2 regions of the Shewanella sp. S1-49-MNA-CIBAN-0167 genome follow, and region 2 is predicted to be linked to the other one. Evidence: riboswitches for the same ligand, from Rfam matches in the RefSeq annotation. Region 2 holds a riboswitch; the other holds the start of a gene.
The links. Region 2 has a riboswitch for thiamine pyrophosphate ahead of thiC (phosphomethylpyrimidine synthase ThiC). Riboswitches for the same ligand answer to the same signal wherever they lie in the genome.
Positions count from the first base shown of each region.

Region 1: it holds a riboswitch for thiamine pyrophosphate, as region 2 does, so the genes downstream of both, AAEZ00_RS09845 (TonB-dependent receptor) here and thiC (phosphomethylpyrimidine synthase ThiC) in region 2, are expected to answer to the same signal.

Region 1 covers NZ_JBEOPO010000017.1:57,475-70,168, forward strand. Annotated here, with positions in the region: gene AAEZ00_RS09830 (PaaI family thioesterase) at 1-280, shown strand, start outside; gene AAEZ00_RS09835 (PaaI family thioesterase) at 277-744, shown strand; gene AAEZ00_RS09840 (YcfL family putative periplasmic lipoprotein) at 807-1,199, shown strand; TPP riboswitch at 1,325-1,432, shown strand; gene AAEZ00_RS09845 (TonB-dependent receptor) at 1,490-3,691, shown strand; gene AAEZ00_RS09850 (hypothetical protein) at 3,745-4,005, shown strand; gene pnuC (nicotinamide riboside transporter PnuC) at 4,011-4,706, shown strand; gene AAEZ00_RS09860 (phosphotransferase) at 4,743-5,741, shown strand; gene AAEZ00_RS09865 (DUF6279 family lipoprotein) at 5,792-6,637, shown strand; gene AAEZ00_RS09870 (HvfX family Cu-binding RiPP maturation protein) at 6,730-7,329, shown strand; gene AAEZ00_RS09875 (NAD(P)H nitroreductase) at 7,447-7,995, shown strand; gene AAEZ00_RS09880 (hypothetical protein) at 8,076-8,276, opposite strand; gene AAEZ00_RS09885 (glutathione S-transferase) at 8,452-9,168, opposite strand; gene trhO (oxygen-dependent tRNA uridine(34) hydroxylase TrhO) at 9,417-10,424, shown strand; gene yegD (molecular chaperone) at 11,034-12,440, shown strand.
Region 2 covers NZ_JBEOPO010000026.1:35,298-47,991, forward strand. Annotated here, with positions in the region: gene AAEZ00_RS13200 (bifunctional hydroxymethylpyrimidine kinase/phosphomethylpyrimidine kinase) at 1-1,004, opposite strand, end outside; gene thiC (phosphomethylpyrimidine synthase ThiC) at 1,010-3,028, opposite strand; TPP riboswitch at 3,238-3,337, opposite strand; gene AAEZ00_RS13210 (TonB-dependent receptor) at 3,602-5,743, shown strand; gene AAEZ00_RS13215 (TIGR03503 family protein) at 6,223-7,500, opposite strand; gene dnaQ (DNA polymerase III subunit epsilon) at 7,572-8,300, opposite strand; gene rnhA (ribonuclease HI) at 8,378-8,851, shown strand; gene AAEZ00_RS13230 (methyltransferase domain-containing protein) at 8,877-9,656, opposite strand; gene gloB (hydroxyacylglutathione hydrolase) at 10,023-10,802, shown strand; gene AAEZ00_RS13240 (lytic transglycosylase) at 10,945-12,498, shown strand.

The DNA.
Region 1 (12,694 bases), on a different contig from region 2:
CGCCATATTGAAAAAATACCAATCGTTAGAATTGTCACCGACGTTGGATTTACGGGTGGATTATATGAAACCTGCTGAACCTCATAAATCGGTTTATGCCTTTGCTGAATGTTACCGGCTCTCATCCACTGTGGCTTTTACCCGTGCGATTGCTTATCAAGACAGTATTGATGAACCTATCGCTCATGCTGTGGGTTCATTTATGCGCATTAGTCCAGAAATGGTCGGTGAAGAGTTTCGTCAAGCGTTAATGGGGAATTTACCTGAGGTTAAACCATGATTGATCAAACCAACGAAAGTACACCGGCGCGTTTAGATGTTCAAGATGTGGTGAAACGCGCCATTGAACTGAACGACTATAGTTATCTACTTGAAAAAGTACCATATTCACAATTTATTGGTATGTCGGTGGCCCGTTTTGGTGATGAGATGGTGTTTAGACTGCCCGCCAAAGATGACAATATTGGTAATCCTATTTTGCCGGCTATACACGGAGGGGTGCTTGCTGGGTTTATGGAAATGTCCGCTATTGTGCAGCTAATGGTATTTATGCAAGCCAAGAAAGTGCCTAAAATTGTCGATTTTTCAATTGATTATTTACGCGCAGGTTTGCATCAAGATACCTTTGCTGAATGTAAAATTACCCGTCAAGGTCGTCGGGTGGCAAATGTAAGCATGAACTGCTGGCAAACCAACCGAAAGCAACTTATTGCCACAGCACGAGCTCATTTTTTATTGGATTAGCCATGCCTTAAATCTTTATTAAGCCACGGCTTTAATTGCATCGGTTTTGAGAGGGATATTGTATGAAACTAGCTTCATTATGGTTTATCGCGACAACATTGCTACTGAGTGCCTGCGCGCATAATACCGCGGGCATCGCAGTGGACTCTGCGGGGCAAGTGAGGGTTGATAACTCATCGTTTGCTAATGAGGTCGCTGTGGTGGATATTTCAGCTATTATGATCGCTGATTTAATTAAAGCTTCAGCCTTAATTCAAAGTCAATCGAGTACTGACTTGCGCCTACAATATAAATTCACTTGGTTTGATGCCAGTGGATTGACGGTTGAAGATGAAGCAAGCAGTTGGAAGTCGATTAAATTACATGGCAAGCAGCAGTTACAAGTCAGTGCGGTTGCCCCCAATGCGCAAGCGACACGATTTGAGATTTATGTACGTGAAACCTTCTCTTATTAATATCATCGCGACGTTATTGAAGAGGTTTACGTGATGTGACCAAGCCTGGTAGTTAATAAATTGCATCGTTACGTTATCAAATTGTATTGTAGCGAGTGTAATCATACAGGAGTTAGTTTATAATCGTGATCGCCAAGGGGTGTTCAGTAAAACCTGAACTGAGATGTCTGTATGACGAACCCTTAGAACCTGATCCGGCTTATACCGGCGTAGGAATGGGCCACACTATCGTTAGGTGCACCTCTTATTCTCTACTCTTGCCGGATCTCAAAATAATCATTTGAGGTCCTATGTTCACGATAAATCCTACTACGTTACACCAGACTCCCATAGCATTAGCTGTTTTTGCAGCGTTAAGCTCGCCGATTGTTATGGCTAAAACTGCTGATATCGAAAGCGTCACCCCCGAATATGAAAAAATGGAAGTCATTATTGTTAATGCTGATTTTAGTAATATCAGTCTTGATAAAATGCCCTCTAGCGTGACCGTCATTGACGCTCAACAACTTGAAGATGAAGGCGCACAACATTTCGAAGATGTGCTTAACTCTATCGCTAACTTTAATTGGTCCGGCGGCAGCTCTCGTCCTAAATATTTTCAAATTCGCGGCGTTGGTGAGCAAGAACAATATCAAGGCGCACCTAACTCATCAGTTGGTTTTGTGGTCGATGACATCGACTTATCTGGCCTTGGTATGGTGTCGAGCATGTACGACATGCAGCAGGTGGAAGTCTTACGTGGTCCACAAGGCACCCAATATGGTGCCAACGCGTTAGCCGGATTAATTTACTTAAAAAGCAATGACCCCACTGAATCGTTTGAGCATGGTGCAAAAGTCAGCTTAGGTGATGATAATCTTGCTACTCTTTCTGGTTTCAGCTCCGGTCCGCTAAATGATTCAGGCAAATTGCTCTATCGAGTATCGTTAGAGCAACATAACCAAAACGGCTATCGTGACAACCTTTATCTTAATCGCGACGATACCAATGAACGTGACGAGTTAACTGCCAGAGCTAAATTACGTTGGTATGCTACTGACGATCTGCAAGTTGATTTAACCTTGTTACATGCAAATTTTGATAATGGCTATGATGTGTGGACATTGGATAATAATCGCAGCAACACCTTAACCGACCAACCCGGCATCGATACCCAAAAAACCACAGGGGCTGGGATTAAGTTTATTTATACTGGTGTGCAAACATTTGACTTCACCTCGTTAACCTCATTCGCGCAAACCAACCACCATAATGGTTATGATGGCGATTGGGCTAATTCCGATTATTGGGCAAGTAAAGCTTGTACGGCTTATGATGCCGATGGTGTCGTTAATGGTACCGAACCTTGTGTTTATGATTATACCTGGGATAAAGAGGGTGACCGCAAAACCTTAACTCAAGAGTTTCGTCTATCATCAAAAAATGGCGGACGAATTTTGGCAGATAGCACCGACTGGTTAGTGGGTGTGTATGCGATGAATTTGAAAGAAGATAATGACTTATATTCAGAATACAACACTTATCCAGATGAAGTGCTGCAGTCAAGTTACGATGCGACCAACTATGCAGTATTTGGTCAGTTAGACAGTCATTTAGGCGATGATTATTTATTGTCTACAGGATTGCGATTAGAGCGTCGTGATAGTGATTACAGTGACAGTAATAAGGATGGTTTTGCCCCGTCAGAAGATATGTGGGGGGGCCATATTGCATTATCAAAAGTTATTAATGCGGACCATAATGCCTATGTTCGTATCGCCCGGGGTTATAAAGCGGGTGGATTTAATATGACATTACCTGCCCAATTGTCTGACAAGAAAGAGTTCGATACTGAGATCCTATATAACTATGAAGTGGGATTAAAGTCGAGTTGGTTTGACGGTGAAGTTGATTCTACAGTGGCGCTATTTTATATGGATCGCCAAGATCAACAAGTGGCTGCGTCTTTACAAGACCCTGATAGCCCGCAGCGATTTATTCTTTTTACCGAAAACGCTGGCAGTTCAAAAAACTACGGCGCAGAGCTTGATGCAAAATGGTACTTAACTGAAAATATTGAATTTTATGGTAGCTTTGGTTGGTTGGAAACCGAATATGGCCAATATCAATACAGTGATAAATACGGTTCTACCATTGATTTGTCGGGTCGTGAACTGGCCCATTCTCCTAATGTCACTTACAGTGCGGGCATGACGTATGTCGCTGACTCTGGTTGGTTCGCCAACGTTAATGCCAGTGGTAAAAGCCAGTTTTATTATTCGGACAGCAATGAGTCCCAGTCAGAAGCCTATACCATTTATAACGCACGTCTAGGTTATGAAACGCCGACGTGGTCAGCTTATTTATGGGGCCGCAATTTGTTTGATGAACAATATGGCGTGCGTGGTTTTTACTTTGGCAACGAGCCAGATCAAGACTGGGCAGACAAGCAATACATTCGTTATGGTGATCCGCGCCAATTAGGTGTGACGCTAGAAATCCAATTTATGTAATAGCTTATAGCCGCTGTAACCTCGGTTGCAGTGGTTTTTATTAAGGAATAGCAATGAAGTTAACTGCAGAAATCAGCATGTATCCGTTTAATGAAAATTATCTCGATCCGATCCAATGGTTTATCGGCAGAGTGGATAGTTATGACAATATTCAACGAGTCACTAATGCGATGGCAACACAAGTGTGTGGTGAGTATGGCGATGTTATGTCGATGCTAGCCGTTGAAATGCAGGCCGCTCACCAAAAATGGGGCAAGGCCGTTTTTGTGTGTAAATTTATTGGTGGTGAGCTCAACCTTGCTCATAGCGAATAACCACAATGAGTGAGTTACTCTCAACAATACAGCAAGTTTTAGGAGAGGCGTCATTAATGACGTTCTGGGAAGCCATTGCCGTTATGCTGGCACTGGCTTACTTAATTCTTGCTATGCGGACCAATATTTGGTGTTGGTCTGCGGCATTTATTAGCACCGCCATTTATACGGTATTGTTTTGGAATGTGTCTTTGTTAATGGAGTCGGTACTCAATATCTATTATATGGGCATGGCGGTGTATGGTTATTGGCTGTGGTTACATGTGCCGTCCTCGCAGCAGCTAAATCAGCATAATAGTGCTCAGCACAATATAGAGAGCCATCAACTTAACATTACCAGTTGGTCGTGGAGTACTCATGCTGTTGTCATCGGCGTCACATCTTCGGTGTCTTTACTGGTGGGGTATGTTATGGCTAATCATACCTCTGCAGCATTTCCCTATATCGACGCGGCAACCACTTGTTTTGCGGTAGTGACAACCTATTTAGTGGCAAAAAAAGTACTGGAGAATTGGCTCTATTGGGTCGTCATTGATTTTGTGTCTATTTACCTTTATTTCCAAAAAGGCTTGATGTTGACATCAGGTCTGTTTGTTTTATACGTCGCGATGGCGGTTGGGGGTTACATTATGTGGCGCAAGAAATATTATCATCATATTATACAGCAAGATAACGTTGCCCAAGACGTGGTTGGTGTATAGCCAATAACAATACAATCTCCTTAGAGTAAATATTTGATGTCCCAACCCTTGTTATCACTACCTAACAATGTGCTTGAAATGATGCAACAAATGATGCCAGTAGCATTGTTTCACAGACTCAACGCACAATGTACTGCAATATCGTTCCTCAACACCGGGATCAGCAATGTTAATATTAAGTTATCTTGCGATGACGGCGATAAGGTATTGAGAGTTAATCAACCCCACAGTACTTGGTGCGATAGGGCGCTTGAAGTCGAATGTTGGCAAGCCGCGATGACTGCTAACATTGCACCTGCATTAATTTGGGTCAGTGATGATAAAAAAGTGTATTTAAGTGAGTTTATTGATCAACCCGACATAGACTGGTCGATATTTTCCGCAATGCACAGTAATGCATCTATCCAGCAGGAAACAAATAAACCTGTTTTAGCCGTTGATGCTGTCCCTTTGTTAAGCGTATTATTGAGTACACTTAGTGCGTTACCAGTGCCTCGTACCAGTATTACCGTGAGTGTGCAATGGCAACAATATGCGCATCAATTAGATTCTTTAAGTACCACGCAAACCGAACCACAATGGCATCATGCTTGGCAGCAATTGTTACGCTTAAATGGATTTGTTCAGCATTGGTTATCGCAGTTAGAAGCGTGTGTTTTGTTGCCCGTTTTTTGTCATCGAGATTTAACCCCGCACAATTTACTTCTTGGCGGCAGCGTATCGCATCAGCTATTAAGCATTGATTATGAATATGCGGTGGCCAGTCATCCGTTATTCGATTTAGCCAGCGTGATAGCCAGTCATCAACTATCGACAACCCAAGTGAGTCAATTAATTGATAACGTGATTATCCAATATTGCCAAATATCGAGCCTCACAGATGTTGCGGCGGCTAAAGCTGCGTTACCTGCTGCAATAAATTGTTTTTGGCTATTCTCAGCGATGTGGGCATTATTAATGGCAGCTAAAGAACCGCACAAATCTACACAATACTTACAATACTTTACAAAGTATTTTACATTAATCACTTGCTAATATGCTCTGATAAAGTACAAATAAGGTAAATTTCGATAAGGGAATTATCTGTGTCTAAAAAATTGATCGTCCTACTGTTAAGTAGCCTATTATTTGTCGGCTGTTCCACTAAAATAAGCTATTTCTTTTTGGATTGGGCGATAGAGTGGGAGGTTGAAGAATACGTAGACTTAACCTCAGAGCAGCAAGACAAATTTGATATTATTATTGAATCGTTTTTAGTCTGGCATCGCCAACAAGAATTACCCCGTTATCGTGATCAACTGTCTTTATTATCGACATTAACGAATCAACAAACCATGACCCCAGAGCTATGGCTTAAACAAGTGTCAATGGCGAAGGCCCATTGGTCCCGAATTTTCGATTTTGTTATGCCTGATCTGTTACCTATTTTGGCGAGCTTATCTGATGAACAAGTTGATCAGGTACTGACGCAGCTAAAAAAAGAACAAAAAGAATTAATCGAAGAATACGCCGGCAAAGATAAAGCCGAGTTGATAATCGACTCAGACAAAAGAATCGCAAAAAAATTATCAGAATGGACCGGTGATATAACGGATGCGCAAAAAGACATCATTCATCAAGCTAATACGCAACGTTTAGCTACCTTGGATATGTGGCTTGAGTATCGTCATGAATGGTTAAGCCAATTTGAACAAGCGATGAAACGCCGTCAGCAAACTGATTATTTTACCCAACAAATGAGATTATTAATGATCTCGCCAGATGAACTTAAATCTGAGGTGTATCGCGATAATGTTACCGAAAATACCCGTAAATTTGGTTCAATGTTAATTGCGCTTAATCAAACGTTTAGTCAAAAACAACGTAAGCACTTCGACAAAAAATTAGCAGAATTAGTAGAAGATTTAACTGAATTACACTTAGACAAATAATACATATTTATAGCTGTTAATCGCATAAGCTGAAATATTTTTAATCTTCAGCGGGTCTATTACTACAACAACGATTTCAGCCTGGGTTATTTATGCAGACACTAAGTAGATTATATCAACAGTTTTTAAATGTGATTAAACATACAGAAGGCTTTGCTCCATTAGCGTTAAGGATTTATTTAGCACCAGTGTTAATGCAGGCTGGTTATAACAAATTATCACATTTTGAAGACACAGCCGCTTGGTTTGGTAATCCAGATTGGGGGTTAGGCTTACCGATGCCTGAAGTGATGACTGCTCTGGCTGCAGGCACAGAGTTGTTTGGTGGTTTTTTACTGTTAATTGGTTTGGCGACACGTATTGTGGCACTGCCGATGATGGCAACCATGGTGGTAGCCGCTTTTGCGGTGCACTTACCTAATGGCTGGTTAGCTATTGCCGATGCAAGTTCGTGGTTAGCCAATGAGCAAGTGTTGGCTTCAGCGGAAAAACTGTCTGCAGCAAAAGCGATTTTACAACAGCATGGTAATTATGAATGGTTAACCAGTTCAGGTAATTTCGTTATTCTCAATAATGGTATTGAGTTTGCCATTACCTACTTGATCATGCTATTTGCCATCTTTGCGCTGGGCGGCGGTCGTTACACCAGTGTCGATTATTTTATTTCTCGTCGTTATTTAAACAATACTTAAGCGATATTTTCCTCAACAGGTGTTAACACAGATGATGTAAAGTTTTGAAAATAACCCACCAATTAAGTGGGTTATTTGTTAACATTAGCATCAGAACTCATCTAGAAGGACCGTATCTTGGACGCAACACAACTGCTACTAACCCGCCAATCAACTCCACGTCTTATTGCCCCTGCGCCGAATGCTGAGCAACTTACATTGTTACTCGATTCTGCAGCTAGAGTACCCGATCATGGTGCCTTGACCCCATGGGAGTTTATTATCGCAATCGATGAAGGTTTGGCTAAACTGGCGAATATTTTTGTTGATGCAGCTAAAAAAAAGGGTGCCGATGATGCTTTTTTAGCTAAAGTTGGCAATATGCCTTATCGCGCACCTATGGTGATTACTGTGGTCGCTAAAACGCAAGCACATAATAACGTTCCCGCTTTAGAGCAGCACATTGCAGCCGGTTGTGCGACGATGGCCATGCAGCAAGCTGCATTTTCGATTGGGCTTGGTGCAGTATGGCGTACAGGCGATTTTGCTTTTGATGCTAACGTTCATCAACAATTAGGTTTGTCGGCACAAGACCAAATAGTGGGCTTTTTATATGTAGGCACACCAGCGGTAACGGCGCCAACAAAGCCATTAAAAAAGGGTCGTCAATTCGCTCGCTATTTATAAGCGGGAGCAACAGATAATATAAGCCTTAATTTAGCCTCGTGGCTCGCTGATGCTGGGATGGTTAAATAGGGCTAGGGCGTCTATTCGTAGAATTCAAGTGGGATTATGTTCTGATAAACATAATAGCCTAATGGTCCCATCAATAAACTGAGCATCGACCAGACAAAACGTTGAGCATTTCCGATAGGTGCTTTCGACATTAAGGCTCGATAGCAAAAGTGAATATGTAAAATTAGTAATGCGATAAGCATTATGACTAACGTAATATCCATATTATCCATGTCATGTTCCTTTGCGTTCTAGCAATGACTTATTTAAGTGTAAACTTAAAATCTCAATTTGCAGTAAAAATAATAGTAATCCATGTTATTAAACGGCTATTTACTGCTAACATCTTTAATCTACTTTAAAAATTAACGGATTAATAGTCTGTAAACTACTAAATATTAATAATTTTTAATTGTTGCACAAAGGTATTAGTTGTCCATCATCATTTATTGAATGTTTGAGCTGAATCCCATTTCGTTGGGGTAACCACAATGGATATTTGTGCATGGTCACGTTAAATAACGGACTATTCATTAGCGTTGCTAACCAAACTCTCACTTTAGGAGATTGGTTGTTGTTAAACCATATCGGCTCAACATTAGCAAATTGGCGAATAAATGGAAAAATAGCAAAGTCAGCTAATGTGACGGTATCTGTGCATAAAAACCGATGTTGATTTAAGCAGGTTTCTAGACGTTGTATAAAGTTTTCTGCTTGTTGTCGATACCAGAGTTGACTGTATTCGGGGTATCTGTCGGCATACTTATATTTATCTAACCACGGTTTAAATTCAATATCGTTAGCATTAATGAGCGATTCTGTTGCTGGCTTATCTAACCAATATTGCAGTGACTGATACTCGGCTGGGGTTAAGTAGTTGGTTTCAGGTGCTGGGTGCTCAGTTAATGCAAAGCGCATAATATCAATACTTTCACTGATCACTTGGTTATCTGTCGTGACAAGTACTGGTACTGTGCCTTTGGCCGAAATGGCTAACATCTCTGCGGGTTTATGTTTAAGTTCAATTTCACGCACTAACGGATTAAGTTGGCTCAAATGAAGGCTAATACGTGCCCGCATGGCATAAGGACAGCGACGAAAGGTGTACAAAATAGCAGAATTCATTAGGGATCATATCAAATTAAGTCTGGCTAATAGAGTAACGCTTTTAAGGCCTGAATCCCAAAATAAAATGCTCACAACAAAGTAAAAAGGTGCGTCGGATTGTTTTAGTATTTTTTTGAGTGTGACTTAGGTATACTTGCGGCCGTTTTTTTTGAGTCTGTGCACAGTGTGCCGGCCATATTATATGCACTGGAAATTAAGTTCCAGCCAGCGGAGTTTCAACAGTTATGCAAGAAGCTAAACAAGACATGATCCAACAAACATCTCAACCCCAAATTGCCGTATGCGCATTATATAAATTTGTCGCCTTACCTCATTTCGAGGCTGTTCGTCAGCCATTGCTCACAGTCATGGAACAAAACGACATCAAAGGTACCTTGTTACTTGCCCAAGAAGGGATCAATGGCACTGTTGCTGGCACCCAATCCGCCATTGAGAATTTGTTGGTCTGGTTAGACACACAACCAGGTTTAAATAACATCGTCACCAAGCTGTCTTTTGATGATGAAATGCCATTTTATCGTACTAAAGTAAAACTTAAAAAAGAAATTGTGACTATGGGTGTTCAAGGTATAGACCCGCGTAAAGTCGTTGGCACTTATGTTAAGCCCAAAGACTGGAATGCACTGATTTCAGATCCTGAAGTGGTATTGGTTGATACCCGTAATGATTATGAAGTGAAGATTGGTACCTTTAAAAATGCGCTTAATCCCGTAACAGAGACTTTCCGTGAGTTCCCTGAGTACGTCAAACAAAACTTAGATCCTGCCAAGCATAAAAAAGTGGCCATGTTTTGTACCGGTGGTATTCGTTGTGAGAAATCAACCGCCTATTTAAAAGAGCAGGGCTTTGATGAGGTGTATCATCTTGAAGGTGGCATTTTAAAATATCTTGAAGAGGTGGATCAACAGCAAAGCTTATGGGAAGGTGAATGCTTTGTGTTTGACAACCGTGTGGCCGTTAATCACAGCCTTGAAAAAGGCCAATACGATCAGTGTAATGCTTGTCGTATGCCAATAACGGAAGCTGAAAAGCAATCTGAAGCTTATGTTCAAGGTGTGAGTTGCCCTCATTGCATCGATAACATTCCTCAAGAACAACGTCAGCGATTTATTGAGCGTGAGCGTCAAGTACAATTAGCTAAGCAACGCGGTGAAGCGCATATTGGCAGTGATGTAAAGCAAGTCATAGATGCACGTCGTCAGCAAAAAGAAGCTCAACGTAAAACACAAGAAAAAGCCAACAGCAAAGGCTAACTTGATGAGTTAACTCATTAGCAGCAAAAAACCCATCAGGACACGATGGGTTTTTTCGTTTTTGGTGAAGTGAGAGCGGCATTAACATCGTAATCAATTTGCAACCGCGGCAGTTTTTTTGCTCTTGGGCTAAGCCATTGCATGATAAATCATTCTCTAATGGTTGATTATTGACTAACGCTAACGTCACGGTTTATTTATCCAGCATCAATTTGATAGGGTCAACACTTACCGAACCGGCTTAAGTTAAGCACAATAGCGGATCTAAATATGACTAAAAAATCCACGGCACATGTTTATCGTTGGCTTAGTGTAACCCTTGCTTTAAATGATAACCAAGATATCGCGATGTCGGGAATAAGATTATTTTTAGCTGCCGATGCCATTTAATCTTCTAGAACATTGGTATGCAACATATTGAATAAACGATATTTAACTAAAATTATTACTGGGGATATATGCTGTAAAGCTTATATTATGAGGTTTTTACGCCTGAATGAGTTATTCCTCATTGTGTCCCCTTGGATAAAACACGATAAATGGTTCAGCTAACATGATTATTATGTTATTTTGGGCGCTTTTTTAAATTGAACGACTGAAGGTAAGCCAATGTTTGTTGGATTTGATTACGGCAGTGCTAACTGTGCGATAGGGGTGATGGTTGATAATGCGGTGGCATTATTGCCATTATCAGCGCACTCAGATTTTATGCCGTCAACCTTGTACGCGATGGATCGCGAGCTGATCGCTGAAGCAGTGTATTGGGGCTTACCTGAAAATTTACAAGCGCAGTATTCTCATTTGCGCAGTTCGCAATTAATGCGAGCAAAACAAATGCGCCATGAACTTGATTTGTCGCCTAATGAACAAGCCGTGTTTGTTGGTCAAGCTGCGATTGATGCCTATTTAGACATGCCTGAAGAAGGTTTTTATGTCCGTTCGCCAAAATCCTTTTTAGGCGCCAATGGCCTGCGAGCAGAGCAGATTGCCTTATTTGAAGACATCGTTACCTTGATGATGATGCATGTTAAAACCCTAGCCGATCAGGCATTAAACGCCAAATCGCTTACGTCTGCCAGCCATGCCGTGATAGGTCGACCGGTTAATTTTCAAGGTATAGGTGGCGAAGACAATAACCTGCAAGCTGAAGCCATTTTACGCCTTGCAGCAATTCGCTCTGGCTTCACTGATGTGAGGTTTTTATTTGAACCATTAGCCGCTGGCATGGACTTTGAGTCAAATCTTAACCATGACAATACCGTTTTAGTGGTTGATGTGGGCGGCGGTACGACAGACTGTTCTGTGGTGAAAATGGGTCCATCATACATTGCGCAACAAGATCGAAGCCTAGACTGCTTTGGCCATTCTGGCCAACGCATCGGTGGCAACGATTTAGATATTGCGCTTGCGATGAGCGGATTGATGCCAAGCTTTGGGGCAGACACGTTAATGATTAACGGTAAACCTATGCCAAGAACCCCTTTTTGGAACGCGGTTGCCGTCAATGATATTAGTGCTCAGCGTGACTTTGTTAGTTTACCTTCCCGTAAGCTCGTCGAGCAGTTAATAAAAGAAGCACAACAACCAGACTTATTAGTTCGTTTACAAAAAGTACAAAAAAATCAAATGAGTTATCAAGTTGTACGCCAAGCTGAAGCCGCTAAAATCAGTTTGTCGGACAATGAGACTATTCAATGTTCATTAGATTTTATTGAAAAAGAGCTGTTTGTACCATTAACGGCAGCGCAGTTTGAGCAAGCTATCAATGAACCTTTAGCTAAAGTTGAAGCGTTAATGAAACAAGCCATGAAAACGGCTATCACCAAAGCGGAGCAACAAGATTGCGATATGCCAACCACTCCTGATATTGTGTATGTAACAGGCGGTACGGCGCGTAGCCCGGCTATATACGATAAAATTGCTAGTGTGTATCCCAATGCCAAAGTGGTGGTGGGCGATCATTTTGGCTCGGTAACTGCGGGCTTAACACGTTGTGCTCAAAGTGCATTTAACTAAGTCGAAGTGCAGTTAACGCATAAAGGTTGACCATTATGCTAAAAAAGAGAATGTTAACAAGCATACTGAGTCAGCAACGAGCTTGGTCAATAGGTTACAATGATAACCATAATGCCGAACGCAATATGAGCTAGCATGGTGCTCAGCGGTGGTGGCGCTAATATCGGCAAAGTCAGTTTAGGCCTATTTATTATGAAGGAATATAATGAAAGACATACCATTAATGTATGCCCTTAATTGCCTAACAACATTTT
Region 2 (12,694 bases):
GCTAGATTGCCTGATGTGATTAAGTTGATTAACGGCATAACCTCTAGATCATCGGGCCAACCCGTTCGGGCTAACACACCAGCACCTTGCCCAGGACAGAAGCCTAATGCTAAGCCTTTACTGACATAAGCTTTTGCCAATACGATAGCGTCATGCACCACCAAATCATGGGCGATAAAGCATGCAATAGCAGATGATAATGTACAACCACTGCCATGATTATTGCTCAAGGTTATCCGCGGACTGGTTAATGTAAATGATGCATTATCGTGGGCAATACTGGCGCCCTTTACGGCTTTACTCACATAAATATCTATCGCAAATTGGTGCTGCCACAGGGCATCACCTCCTTTGGCGAGTACATGGCAGTTAAAGCTATCTGATAACCACTTAGCGTTGTTGATCATCTGCTGTTGCAAAGTGCTAACGGTGTTTATTTCAATAGATGATCTATTAGATGACTCAACAGGCGGTTCAACATCTATCTCATCAGTTCGATGTTGTGCCAAAACGGAATGACGACATAAGCGGCGTAATTCATGTTGATTAGGGGTTAATAAGTCAATTAAGCCAATAAGAGGACTAAAATCGAGATCCATAGGATTAAAGCTAGCACCACTGCTGGCGACCATCACAGGATCAAGTATCACAAACGGCCTAATCTTTCGCGTCATTCGCATTTGAGTCAAACACTCCGCCAATAGGTCTACCTGAGCTTGGGATGCCAACAGTCCGATTTTAATCGCAACTGGCGGTAAGTCAGCCAGTAAACTCGCAAATTGTGCCAATAGCATAGGTTCAGAAACAGGCTCAACCAGGCTTACACTAACGGAGTTTTGCGCGGTTAAGGTGGTTATCACGCTACACCCGTGACACGATAAATCCTGCATGGTTAATAAATCAGCTTGAATACCAGCCCCACCACCACTGTCTGAACCGGCTATAGTCCAAACAATAGGTGGTGTTGGCGTTATGTATTCACTGACAAGCGTCGTTGAATTCATAGTGATTATTCAACCTCAGCCGTTAAGTCGATATCGGCTTTTACAACCGGTTTAACCTCATGATAAATCGCCGATCCAGCGGCTTTAAATTCCGCCGACTTTTGCGCCATCGCCTCAGTTTGGCTCAAGGTTTGAGTTTGATCTGAATGTTGATCTAGAGGGTGGCTTTGATAAGCGCTAGCTGAAGCAACTTCAATCTTAAGCGCTTGTGCTTGCTCAAGATTAGCGGCATATTCGCGCACTTCATGGGTGATTTTCATTGAGCAAAATTTGGGTCCACACATCGAACAAAAATGGGCCACTTTAGCTGACTCTTGCGGTAATGATTCATCGTGATAAGCCCGTGCGGTATCAGGATCAAGACCTAAGTTATATTGGTCTTCCCAGCGAAATTCAAAACGTGCTTTTGATAAGGCGTTATCTCGCACTTGAGCCCCAGGATGTCCCTTAGCCACATCTGCCGCATGGGCAGCAATTTTATACGCGATGAGTCCTTGCTTTACATCATCTTTATTAGGTAAACCCAGGTGCTCTTTGGGGGTGACATAACACAACATTGCCACGCCGTACCAGGCCATCATGGCAGCACCAATCCCCGAGGTGAAATGATCATAACCAGGAGCAATATCGGTGGTTTGTGGGCCTAAGGTATAAAATGGCGCTTCGTCACAATGGGCTAATTGTTTTTCCATATTGACTTTAATCAGCTGCATCGGCACATGACCAGGGCCTTCAATAATCGTTTGCACGTCATATTGCCATGCAATTTTAACTAACTCACCTAGGGTTGCTAATTCTGCAAATTGGGCTTCATCATTGGCATCGGCAATAGAGCCGGGGCGCATGCCATCGCCTAATGACAACGACACATCATATTGAGCACAAATTTGGCAAATATCGCGAAAATGTTCATATAAGAAACTTTCTTTATGGTGGCTTAAACACCACTTAGCCATAATAGAACCGCCACGCGACACAATACCGGTTAAGCGTTTAGCCGTCATCGGCACATAACGCAATAACACGCCGGCGTGGATAGTAAAATAATCCACTCCCTGCTCAGCTTGTTCAATTAAGGTATCTCTAAACACTGACCAATTAAGATCTTCAGCAACCCCATTAACCTTTTCTAATGCTTGATAAATGGGGACTGTGCCAATAGGCACTGGAGAATTACGAATAAGCCATTCACGCGTTTCATGAATATAGCGCCCTGTCGATAAGTCCATTACCGTATCTGCGCCCCAACGAGTGGACCACACCAGTTTTTCAACTTCTTCTTCAATTGAAGATGTCACTGCTGAATTGCCAATATTGGCATTCACTTTAACCAAAAAGTTACGCCCAATAATCATAGGTTCAGTTTCTGGGTGATTAATATTAAGCGGAATAATCGCTCGACCTCGAGCCACTTCATCGCGAACAAATTCAGGGGTAATTAACTGGCCGATATGCGCGCCAAAAGCTTCCCCAGGTGCTTTTTGAGTCAGTACACTGTCTGTAACCTCACTGCGAGCCATGTTTTCACGAATGGCAATATACTCCATTTCTGGGGTGATAATGCCTTGGCGAGCATAGTGCATTTGGGTCACACATTTGCCTGTTTTAGCGCGTTTCGGGGCAACAAGAGCATCAAAACGTAAATGGTCTACACCATCGTCGGCGAGTCTTTGCTGCGTAAAACCAGAACTTGCTGCGGATAATTGTTCGGTGTCAGCACGTTCATCAATCCAAGCTTGGCGAATTTTAGCCAAACCTTGGCGGACGTTGATATTGGCTCGGGGATCAGAATAAGCACCGGCACAGTCGTACACCATAATAGGCGGATTAGCTTGCTTGATGGGCTCGGCATCGCTGCCACCCATCACGGTATCAGATTGATTAACTTGGCGCATAGCAACATTAATGTCCGCGCGGCTGCCGGGTAAATAGACTTTTTCAGAATTAGGGTGTTGTAACGGTTTAAGGGTATCTATAAATTGTTGAGCGTTAGCTCGAGTTTGACGACGGTTTGGATTTGACATTAGCAACCTCATTATTAAGAGTAGAGTTGCTTGTCTGGAGAGGTGTTGATAGCAGCAGTGAACAATACAAACGCTATTGTTCACGTTAATAATCATATGTAAAAAATAGTAAAATAATAACCTAACAGGATATCAAAACCGATAAATAGACCCGGGATTAAGCATCACTTATTCTGTTGTTAATACTTTATTTATCTTCCTCAATAATCATGATTATTACGCTTGTTTCCTTCGCAGGTTCTAGCCTGATCAGGTTCAACGGATCCCGAATAAACGGTCTCAGCCATAATGGCACTCCGACAAGATGTCCGCCAGTATAAGCAAGCTTGTATCAAAATAACAAGACCTTAATGTGTAAATAGTACCAATATCATCACTTATCGGCGTAGTGGATAGCCTGACTCATGTGTCATTAAAATATTAACTCATCCTATGACGCAAGTTTAAACAAAGGTGCGACAATATGCCGCATTTATTAAGTTTATTAGCAGGTTATAATTTTTTCAAATCTCATATGTACCATTAATAGCATTCATCAATGGTACATATCCTTGACCGAAAAAGGTGATCGTTTTGACAAAATCGACTGAGCAAACACTTAATGTATTAAGCAATACTCCTTGGCTTTACTCATCAATCGCATTGGCGATCAGTGTTGCCATTACGCCACAAGTGATAGCTAAGCAGTACACTGCACAAGATAGCTCTCGCATTGAACACGTCACGGTACACGGACAACAAACTGCACATAAAGACCTGTTAGGCTCAGCAGAAAATCTACTCAAAAAACAAGGCGTCGATTTTTCACAAGCCGGTGGCGTATCAGCCTTACCTATTTTAAATGGCATGATGGGCGATCGCATTAAGATACTTATTGATGGCAGCGACATTACCGCATCATGTGCCAATCACATGAATCCGCCGCTCTCCTATGTGTCTGCAAATCAAATCAGTTCTGCGCAGGTGGTCGCGGGGGTATCTCCTGTCAGTGCTGGCGGCGATAATATTGCCGGTGTGATAAAAATCAGTAGCTTAAATCCCATTTTTGCGAATAGCGATACGGTCACATGGCACAGCGGTAATGTGGCTGCAGGTTATCGCAGCGCTAGCGACGCCTTTTTAGCTGGTGTCAATGCGACCCTAGCAAGCAAAGAACTCAGTGTTAGTTATCAAGGCTCATTTGAAGATGCAAACAGCTATACCGATGGTCATGGCGATAAAGTATTAGACACGCTATACCAATCACAAAATCATGCCTTAACCGCAGCTTGGCAAGACGATAGCCAACAAATTGCCATTAAACTCACACATCAGCATATTCCTTATCAAGGTTTTGCCAACCAATATATGGACATGACTAACAATGACAGTTATGGCGCTTTAGCCCGCTATCAATTGCAACTCGATAACGAAGGTCTGTTCACGTCCCAAGTCAATTGGCACAGTGTTGAACATGAAATGGGATTTTTTACTGACGAAAAAATCGGCATGATGCCAATGGAAACCACAGGTAAAGATTACAGCTACCAACTGCATTGGCTATTACCCATAAGTTCAGACAGTACCTTGCTGATTGGGCAAGAATATTATGTTTATCAACTTGATGATACTTGGCCTGCTATTAATGGTTCTACCATGATGGGGCCCAATGATTATATCAATATTAATGACGGCAAGCGTCAACGCGCAGCTCTTTATGGTGAATGGCAGCAAACCTTAAATCGTCGTTGGTGGCTGTCGGCTGGTGTACGCTATGAATATGTGTCAACAAGCACAGGTGAAGTACAACCCTACAACACCATGAGCATGATGGGCATGACAAATGTGAATGCTACCGCAGCTAACGAGTTCAATGACCTTTATCGTAAGCGCAATGACAATATTATCGACGCTACCCTGCTTGCGCGTTATCAATTGAGTGATACCGAAGTCATTGAATTAGGCTTAGCGAGAAAGAGCCGCGCGCCTAATTTATATGAACGCTATAGCTGGGGTCAAAGCACCATGGCCACGACTATGATTGGTTGGTACGGTGATGCAAATGGCTATATTGGTAATCCTGATCTTAGCGCCGAAACGGCACATACCTTAAGTGCAGCATACAAGCTGGTACAAGACGATTTAGCTTTTAGTGCAACCGCCTGGTATAGCACCATTAAAGACTATATCGATGCCGATGTGGTAGGTCATTTTAACAAAACCACAATGGCCAATACTCGGCGTAATATTTTACAATTTGCCAATGTTGACGCCACCCTGTTTGGCGCACGTATGGATGCTGAATATCAACTAGCAGAAAACAGCAGTGGTAAGTGGCTAATGGTCGCTAATGTCAGTGCGACTCGCGGGGAAAGAAATGACAGTAACGAGCCCTTATATCAAATAAAGCCTTTGCAAACTGAGTTGGCTTTACAGCAAGAACGGGGGGATTGGCAAAATAGTGTTAGCTGGCAATGGGTTGCAAGCAAAGATCGCGTTGATAGTCAGCGTTTAGAAAACTCAACAGACTGTTACTCACGGCTTAACTTAAGCAGCAGTATTCAATGGCAAGATGTGACAATGACCATCGCAGTGAACAACCTACTCGATGACTATTATCAATTGCCGCTGGGCGGTGTCAGTGTTGCACAATACAAAGCAGACAGCAGTAACGGCTTTGAACCAATAGCCGGTGCAGGCCGCTCATTGGAGCTCAATGTTAGTTTCGCATTCTAATTGACACCAGAGGCGTGCTAAAAAAATCAAGTTTACGTTTGGTTAAGTCGTGGCATCCTCATACGTTAGTAACACTTTTTTGAAGCATTACCAATCTGCCACTGATTTTTAAATGAATGACCCCGCAGAGCCCTTAGTGACAGACCGCGGCCCATTAATAATGAAGCGAAAAAACCACGAATGGAATTCACTAATGGAATTCACTCATGGAATTAGGGCCAAACAATATAAATCACATTGTGGGCCCAACTGAGCTACTGCTGCTGTTGGTGTTAAAGCAAAAACGTCTATCGTGATGTAGAGATTTTAGTCTTATTTTGACGGAGCTTATGGGACTACACATTTGTCTTCGATACTTGTGATAGACCGACTATCTCTAATAAAGCGTCCTAACCTTTCACGGAGTGCTAGATAGACACAAAACATATTGTCCATTGTCAGCCGCTAATATTTGGTAAAACAATACTCGAGTTGGCGGCTTAGGTTTTATCGTCTGGGATACTCAAATCAATATCATCTAAGTCGACGCTTTGAAGAATACTGTCTTTGGGCTTATCTTCATCGACTCGATTTTTGTTTAACCTTTGTTCTGCCGCTGCCATCGCCTTTGCCAATGTCTGCTTTTTACGCCACACCACCAAACCAACAACGCCGACTAAAAAGAGTACCCCGTTAATGGTAATAATCCAAAACATGGCATTATCCTTGGCCACTTGTTCTTCAATGGCAGCCTGAATGGCCGCTTTTTCAGCCAGCGCTTGGGCTGTTGGCGCAGGCGCAGCCGGTTCGATTAAATTGAAAAACATTTCTGGTAAATTAAGGACGATTTCACGGCCATCGACTGTTGTCGACACCACATAACCTTTAACCCGATAACTACCAAACTTGGTCACTTTAGGTAGATATAAAATTTGATCTGGACTGGTCACGGTTTGCAATGTGATCGGCAGTTTTAACCCGGCAGGCCCCACTAATTCAAACTCAAAATGAGTTTGTGCTAACAAAACAACAGATTCATCAACCGATAATTGTATTTGCCATATGTCTTTTAATGGGTCGCTATTGGGCTCCATTTTAACGTTTATCGGTTGTGGCGAAAGCTCAAAAGGCATCACATATTCGCGTTCGAACACATCATTTCGTGCAGTGACATTGAGCACATAATGGCCGGTGGGTTGTTGTAAATTAGGGTTACCGGTAAATATACCATCGTCTGGCACTTCATCTAACTTTTCACCATTGTCTTGATACGCGCCAACAATAATGGTTCCTGTTGCAAAATTATTATCGCTAGCAAGGCGCTCACTGGTAAAACGAGCCGTCCACTCAACCATGTAATCTAAACCCGGCATTCTCATGGTTAACTTATCACCCAAGAGTCTAGCGGTCACTTTCAGCCTTTCCCCTTGATATAGGGGTTGTGGCAAGGGTTGTACCTCAATGTCCAACTTAGAGATTTTTTTGATGGTCGAGCCTTGGACCACATTACCGAGTAACTGCCAAGGCCCTGGCATCGGCTTTTCGATATAAATCATATCGGCAGCAAGACCATCCACCCATTTTACGGTCTGGGGATGACGATTTGAATACCATTTACTGCCATCAGGTAAAATCACCACCACAGGAGCAGAACCATAGGTGCGTTGAATCACCAAGGTTAGATTATCAACCATATGATCGATTCGAAAACGATTTTTAAGTTCTGCAGCTTGGGATGCTATGACCATTGAAGCTTGGGCATAAGGTTGCCAAGCCATGATGAGACCAAGCGAAAATAAACAAGCAATTGCAAGATAACCGGTGCGAGTGGCAATCATATAAGGTTGGTTTACCCTCTCCAGAGACATTTACCTGACTTCGCAATGAGATCAAGTCGTTGTTCATGTAATAGTATTTCATCGGCAGACGCACCGACGACTTTAAGATTAAACGCAACTGGATCGATTTTTTTTATTCCGCCAGCTTCATAGCCTGCTTTTTCATTAGACAAATTAAACTTAATTTGTCCACCCGTCATGATTAAGTAAACATCAGCAAGAATTTCTGCATCGAGTAACGCGCCGTGGTACGTACGGCGACCGTTATCGATACCATAACGTCGACACAGTGCATCTAGATTGTTTTTTTGGCCTGGATGTAAACGTTTCGCAATCGCCAAACTGTCTAAAATACTGCAAATATCTTTGGTTTTCGGCCCGATAGGATTGAGTTTCGAAAACTCATGATCCATAAAGCTCACGTCGAAGCTGGCGTTATGAGCCACAATTTCAGCGCCATCGATAAAATCGATGAAATCTTTCGCTATTTGGTGAAACCGCGGTTCGTTAGCAACACGATCATTGCTAATACCGTGAACTTGAATAGCTTCCTCATCAATCGCTTGACCAGGATTAATATATTGGTGATACGTTCGACCCGTTAAGCGACGATTAATCACTTCAACACAACCAATTTCGATAATTCGGTGACCAATATGTATTGGCCCACCAGCTTGGTTCATACCGGTTGTTTCGGTATCGAGAATGACTTGACGACTAGCACTGGAAATTATGTTCATATTTTTTACTCATTCAGCCCTCGCCTTGGTATAAATTGAGTATACTGGCGCGAATATTTCGCTATGGTAACAATTTGATGGCCGAACTCAAACAGCTGAATATCTTTACTGATGGCTCTTGCTTAGGAAATCCCGGACCTGGCGGTTATGGCGTGGTAATGAAATATAAACATCAACACCATGAAATAGCCGATGGGTTCTCATTAACGACCAATAACCGCATGGAGCTTTTAGCCCCGATTATTGCCTTAGAAGCTTTATATGAACCATGTAATATTATTTTAACCAGTGATAGCCAGTACATGCGTCAAGGCATTATGACTTGGATCCATAGTTGGAAGAAAAAGGGTTGGATAACCTCAACCAAACAACCGGTCAAAAATGTCGATTTATGGAAGCGTTTAGATGCGGCCAGTCAATTACACAAAATTGACTGGCACTGGGTAAAAGGCCATGCAGGCCATATTGAAAACGAGCGTTGTGACGTATTGGCTCGAAAAGCCGCCGAAGCTAAGCCTCAACAAGCCGATACGGGTTATAAGCCAGAGTAATGGCTTAACTATGATTTATGTATTGCTAATATTTTGTCGGTTTTAACAATGGTTTTTTAATACGTTGGGTATGAGTTAATCCAGTGCGGCCTGCTGTTGGTGCGGTTGACCAATTAGGTGCTTTTAGCTTTGATTTATCTTTTATTGGCGTAAGCGGTGTGGTCATTTTTCGAGCCACGATTAAATAGACACTGCCGGTACTGGGCAACCAATTAGCAATACTTTTTTGCCACCATGGTGTTTGTTGAGGTTTGTTGGCTTGATAAGGCATATTGACACCGCTTTGCCCTAATAACGAATGGTACATTAAGCGTTCATCCGCTAAAACTTGATAACCCAGTAATCCGAGCCAATCTTTAACTCTTGATGGCATAAAAAATTGCCCATTCCAAGGTAATTGAGTTTGATATTTTGGCAGGATTTTGCCGATAAAAGCTGGACTGATAGGATTAAACCCAACAATAAAAATATAACCACTGCTAATGAGCACCCGATCGAATTCACGTAAAATTTGATAGGGATCCGATTCAAATTCCAGTAAAAAACAACTTAGCACAGCATCAATGGCACTTTGCTGTACCGGTAAATGATGAGGATCGGCCTGAATACTGGCATCCGCACCGTCATAAACACTAAAGTGTCGTGCAATATTGCAATGTAGACTGTTTAGCTGGCTGCTTAACGCCCCTGCTTTAAGTAAATGATAGCCAAATATGCGCGGCCACCAAGGTGCTAATTTAGCTTCTATCTCGGCTTGTAACAATTCACCAAAAGGTAAGTCTTGCCAAATATGGGGTTTTAACATGGAGCCCGCCAACTTTAAAAATGTCAGATTTACTGAGTCAACTCTACCATAGCTTATTTAATTTTCAGCTACCGATCATTAATACTGTCTAACATGGCATAAATTAACACTATACCAACATGATTAACGTTGTTATCACTCAGAGTCAATCAAGCTTTTTAGTTCACTCATGGTTGAAATAATAGTGACGCCTTTATCAAACAAGACAACAAGGAAGCGGTTACCTAGGATAACGGTGCCTTCAATCCAGTGATGTCGTGACATCACACTAAATGGCCGAAGTGTTACCCGATAACCCATGAATTTGGTATTGTCTCACGATATCCGTTACCCTAACTGATAGTCAATCATCACTTGAGTAAGATCATGCTTAACGTTCATACTATTACTGCATTTAACGATAATTATATTTGGTTAATTCATCAAGAAAACAGTCGCTATGCTTACGTCGTTGACCCTGGCTGTGGTCAAAGTGTTATTGATTATATCTCAACAACAGATCTTAAATTAGTCGGAATTTTAATCACTCATCATCATGCTGATCATACCGGCGGTATTGAAATGTTACAGCAACATTTCAAGCATGCGCTTAATGTATATGGTCCTGATAATGAAAAAATTGCAGCGTTAACTCATCCTCTTAACGTTGGATCACAATCCACTCTCAATGTTCCCCATCTCGATCCAATAACCATAATGGCGGTTCCGGGACATACCTTAGGACATATTGCTTATTATCTACAGGAAAGCCTGTTTTGTGGTGATACTTTATTTAGCGCGGGCTGCGGACGTTTATTTGAGGGAACCGCGGAACAAATGCTTAAATCACTTTCAATGCTTGCACAGCTGCCCGATAGCACCAAAGTGTATTGTGCCCATGAATATACCGAGGCAAACCTTAAATTTGCGCTACATGTCACACCAAATAATCAGCAATTAATTGATTATGCAGACAAGGTCAAACGATTAAGAGCACAAAAAAAACCTACTATTCCGAGCTCAATAGGCACAGAAAAAGCCATCAATCCTTTTTTACGTTGCCACCTACATGAGACTCAGAACGCAATTGCGGCCCAACTAAAAGAAAAAGAAATAGATACTATTCAAACATTTACACAAATTAGATTATGGAAAAACAACTTTTAGATCAACATGAAAACAGTTTAATAAGACAAGTTAAAATAATTAATCTACAATGCGAAATTGAATTAGCATGACCAAAAAAGTCTTGAAGGCATTTGGTATGTTCCATTTTAATGCCTGAAAACTTGAGGAAGTGTATCTTCAAATGAAAGCTAACTTATTTATTATAGCTGGCAGTATGCTGGCTGTAGCAGGGTGCCAAACACTCTACACTTCAGAGCCAAGTTCTGATAGTACAACCCAGACGGTTACATCTAACGCTAAAAGTAAAAAATCGGCGACGGTATCCCTTGATCAAATTGAAGAACAAGTTGCTGAAGTTAACAACTTATGGTTCAGGATCAGCAATCAAATGCGTTTCCCTATTGTCGAGAATACATTGGTGGATCATTACCGCCAATGGTACATCGATAATCCGCGGCATTTGGAGATTGTGACCCAACGTGCTAAGCCATATCTGTATTACATCGTTGAACAGCTTGAACAACGCAATTTACCCTTAGAGCTCGCATTATTACCGATTATTGAAAGTGGATTTGACCCACTAGCCTACTCTCCAAGTCACGCATCAGGTCTATGGCAATTAACCTCACCGACCGCGATTTCTTTTGGAGTGAAAACCAATTGGTGGTCCGACGGACGCCGTGATATAGCCTCGTCCACAAAAGCGGCTTTAGATTTAATGGAATACCTCTACGCCAAAATGGATCACAATTGGTTATATACCATTGCCGCTTATAATTCTGGTGAAGGCCGAATATTCAATGCAATAAAACATAATCAAGCTCGCGGAAAATCTACCGATTTCTGGTCATTATCTGTTCCACGAGAAACCGCTCACTATGTGCCTCAATTATTAGCATTGGCAGATGTGATTAAACATGCTGACAAATACGGTATCAATTTAATTGCTATCGATAATTCGCCACAAATAGAAGTGGTCAATATTGAAAGCCAATTAGACATTAACTTAGCGGCAGATCTCGCTCAAATAGACATCAATGATTTAAAAGCGATTAATCCGGGTTTAAAGCGCTGGGCAACGGCACCACAAGGGCCACATCAATTGATTGTGCCTAGTGATAAAGCGGCAACCTTTAAACGAGCATTAGCCACTATTGAACCAAACTCTCGCATTAACTGGGTTCGTTATAAAATTAAGTCTGGTGACAGTATCAGCGAAATCGCCGATCAATTTGAGACGACTGCAACGTTAATAAGAAGCAGTAATGGCATTAAAGGCAATAATATTATTGCCGGTAGGTTTTTAATTATTCCTGTTGCAGCAAAAGATCCCGATTTAGCGACGATGATCGCGGACCAAGTGCTGGCTCGCCGAACTGTGGTTAAATCTAGCCCAAATAAACAAGTTTATACCGTTAAGTCTGGTGATTCGTTATGGAAAATTGCACAGTCACAACAAGTGAACGTGGCACAATTAGTTAAATGGAATAATCTTAAGAAAAAATCGACATTAACCATAGGTAAATCGTTAGTTATTTTTCCTAATGAAGTCGCCAATAGCAACGCTAGCAATGAGAAAACCGTTAACTATCGAGTCAAATCAGGTGATTCATTATCGCGTATTGCCCTTAAATACAAGGTTACCGTTGCTGAATTAATCGAATGGAACAGTTTACAAAGCAGTTCCTTGATCCAACCTGGACAAATATTAAAACTGATCATGACCAATAGCTAGTCACTGTAGCGAATGGGTGATTGTGGTGATCTTAGCTTGAAAATTTGACACAGTGCTGATTTCAAGCCTCACATAAAAAAACGGACAAGTGATAACCTGTCCGTTTTTTTTATGCAGTAAAATGTGGGCAGATAAATGCTAATCTGTTCATCGTGCTCAATGACGTTTTGATGCTTTATCTGCACTGTCATTACCG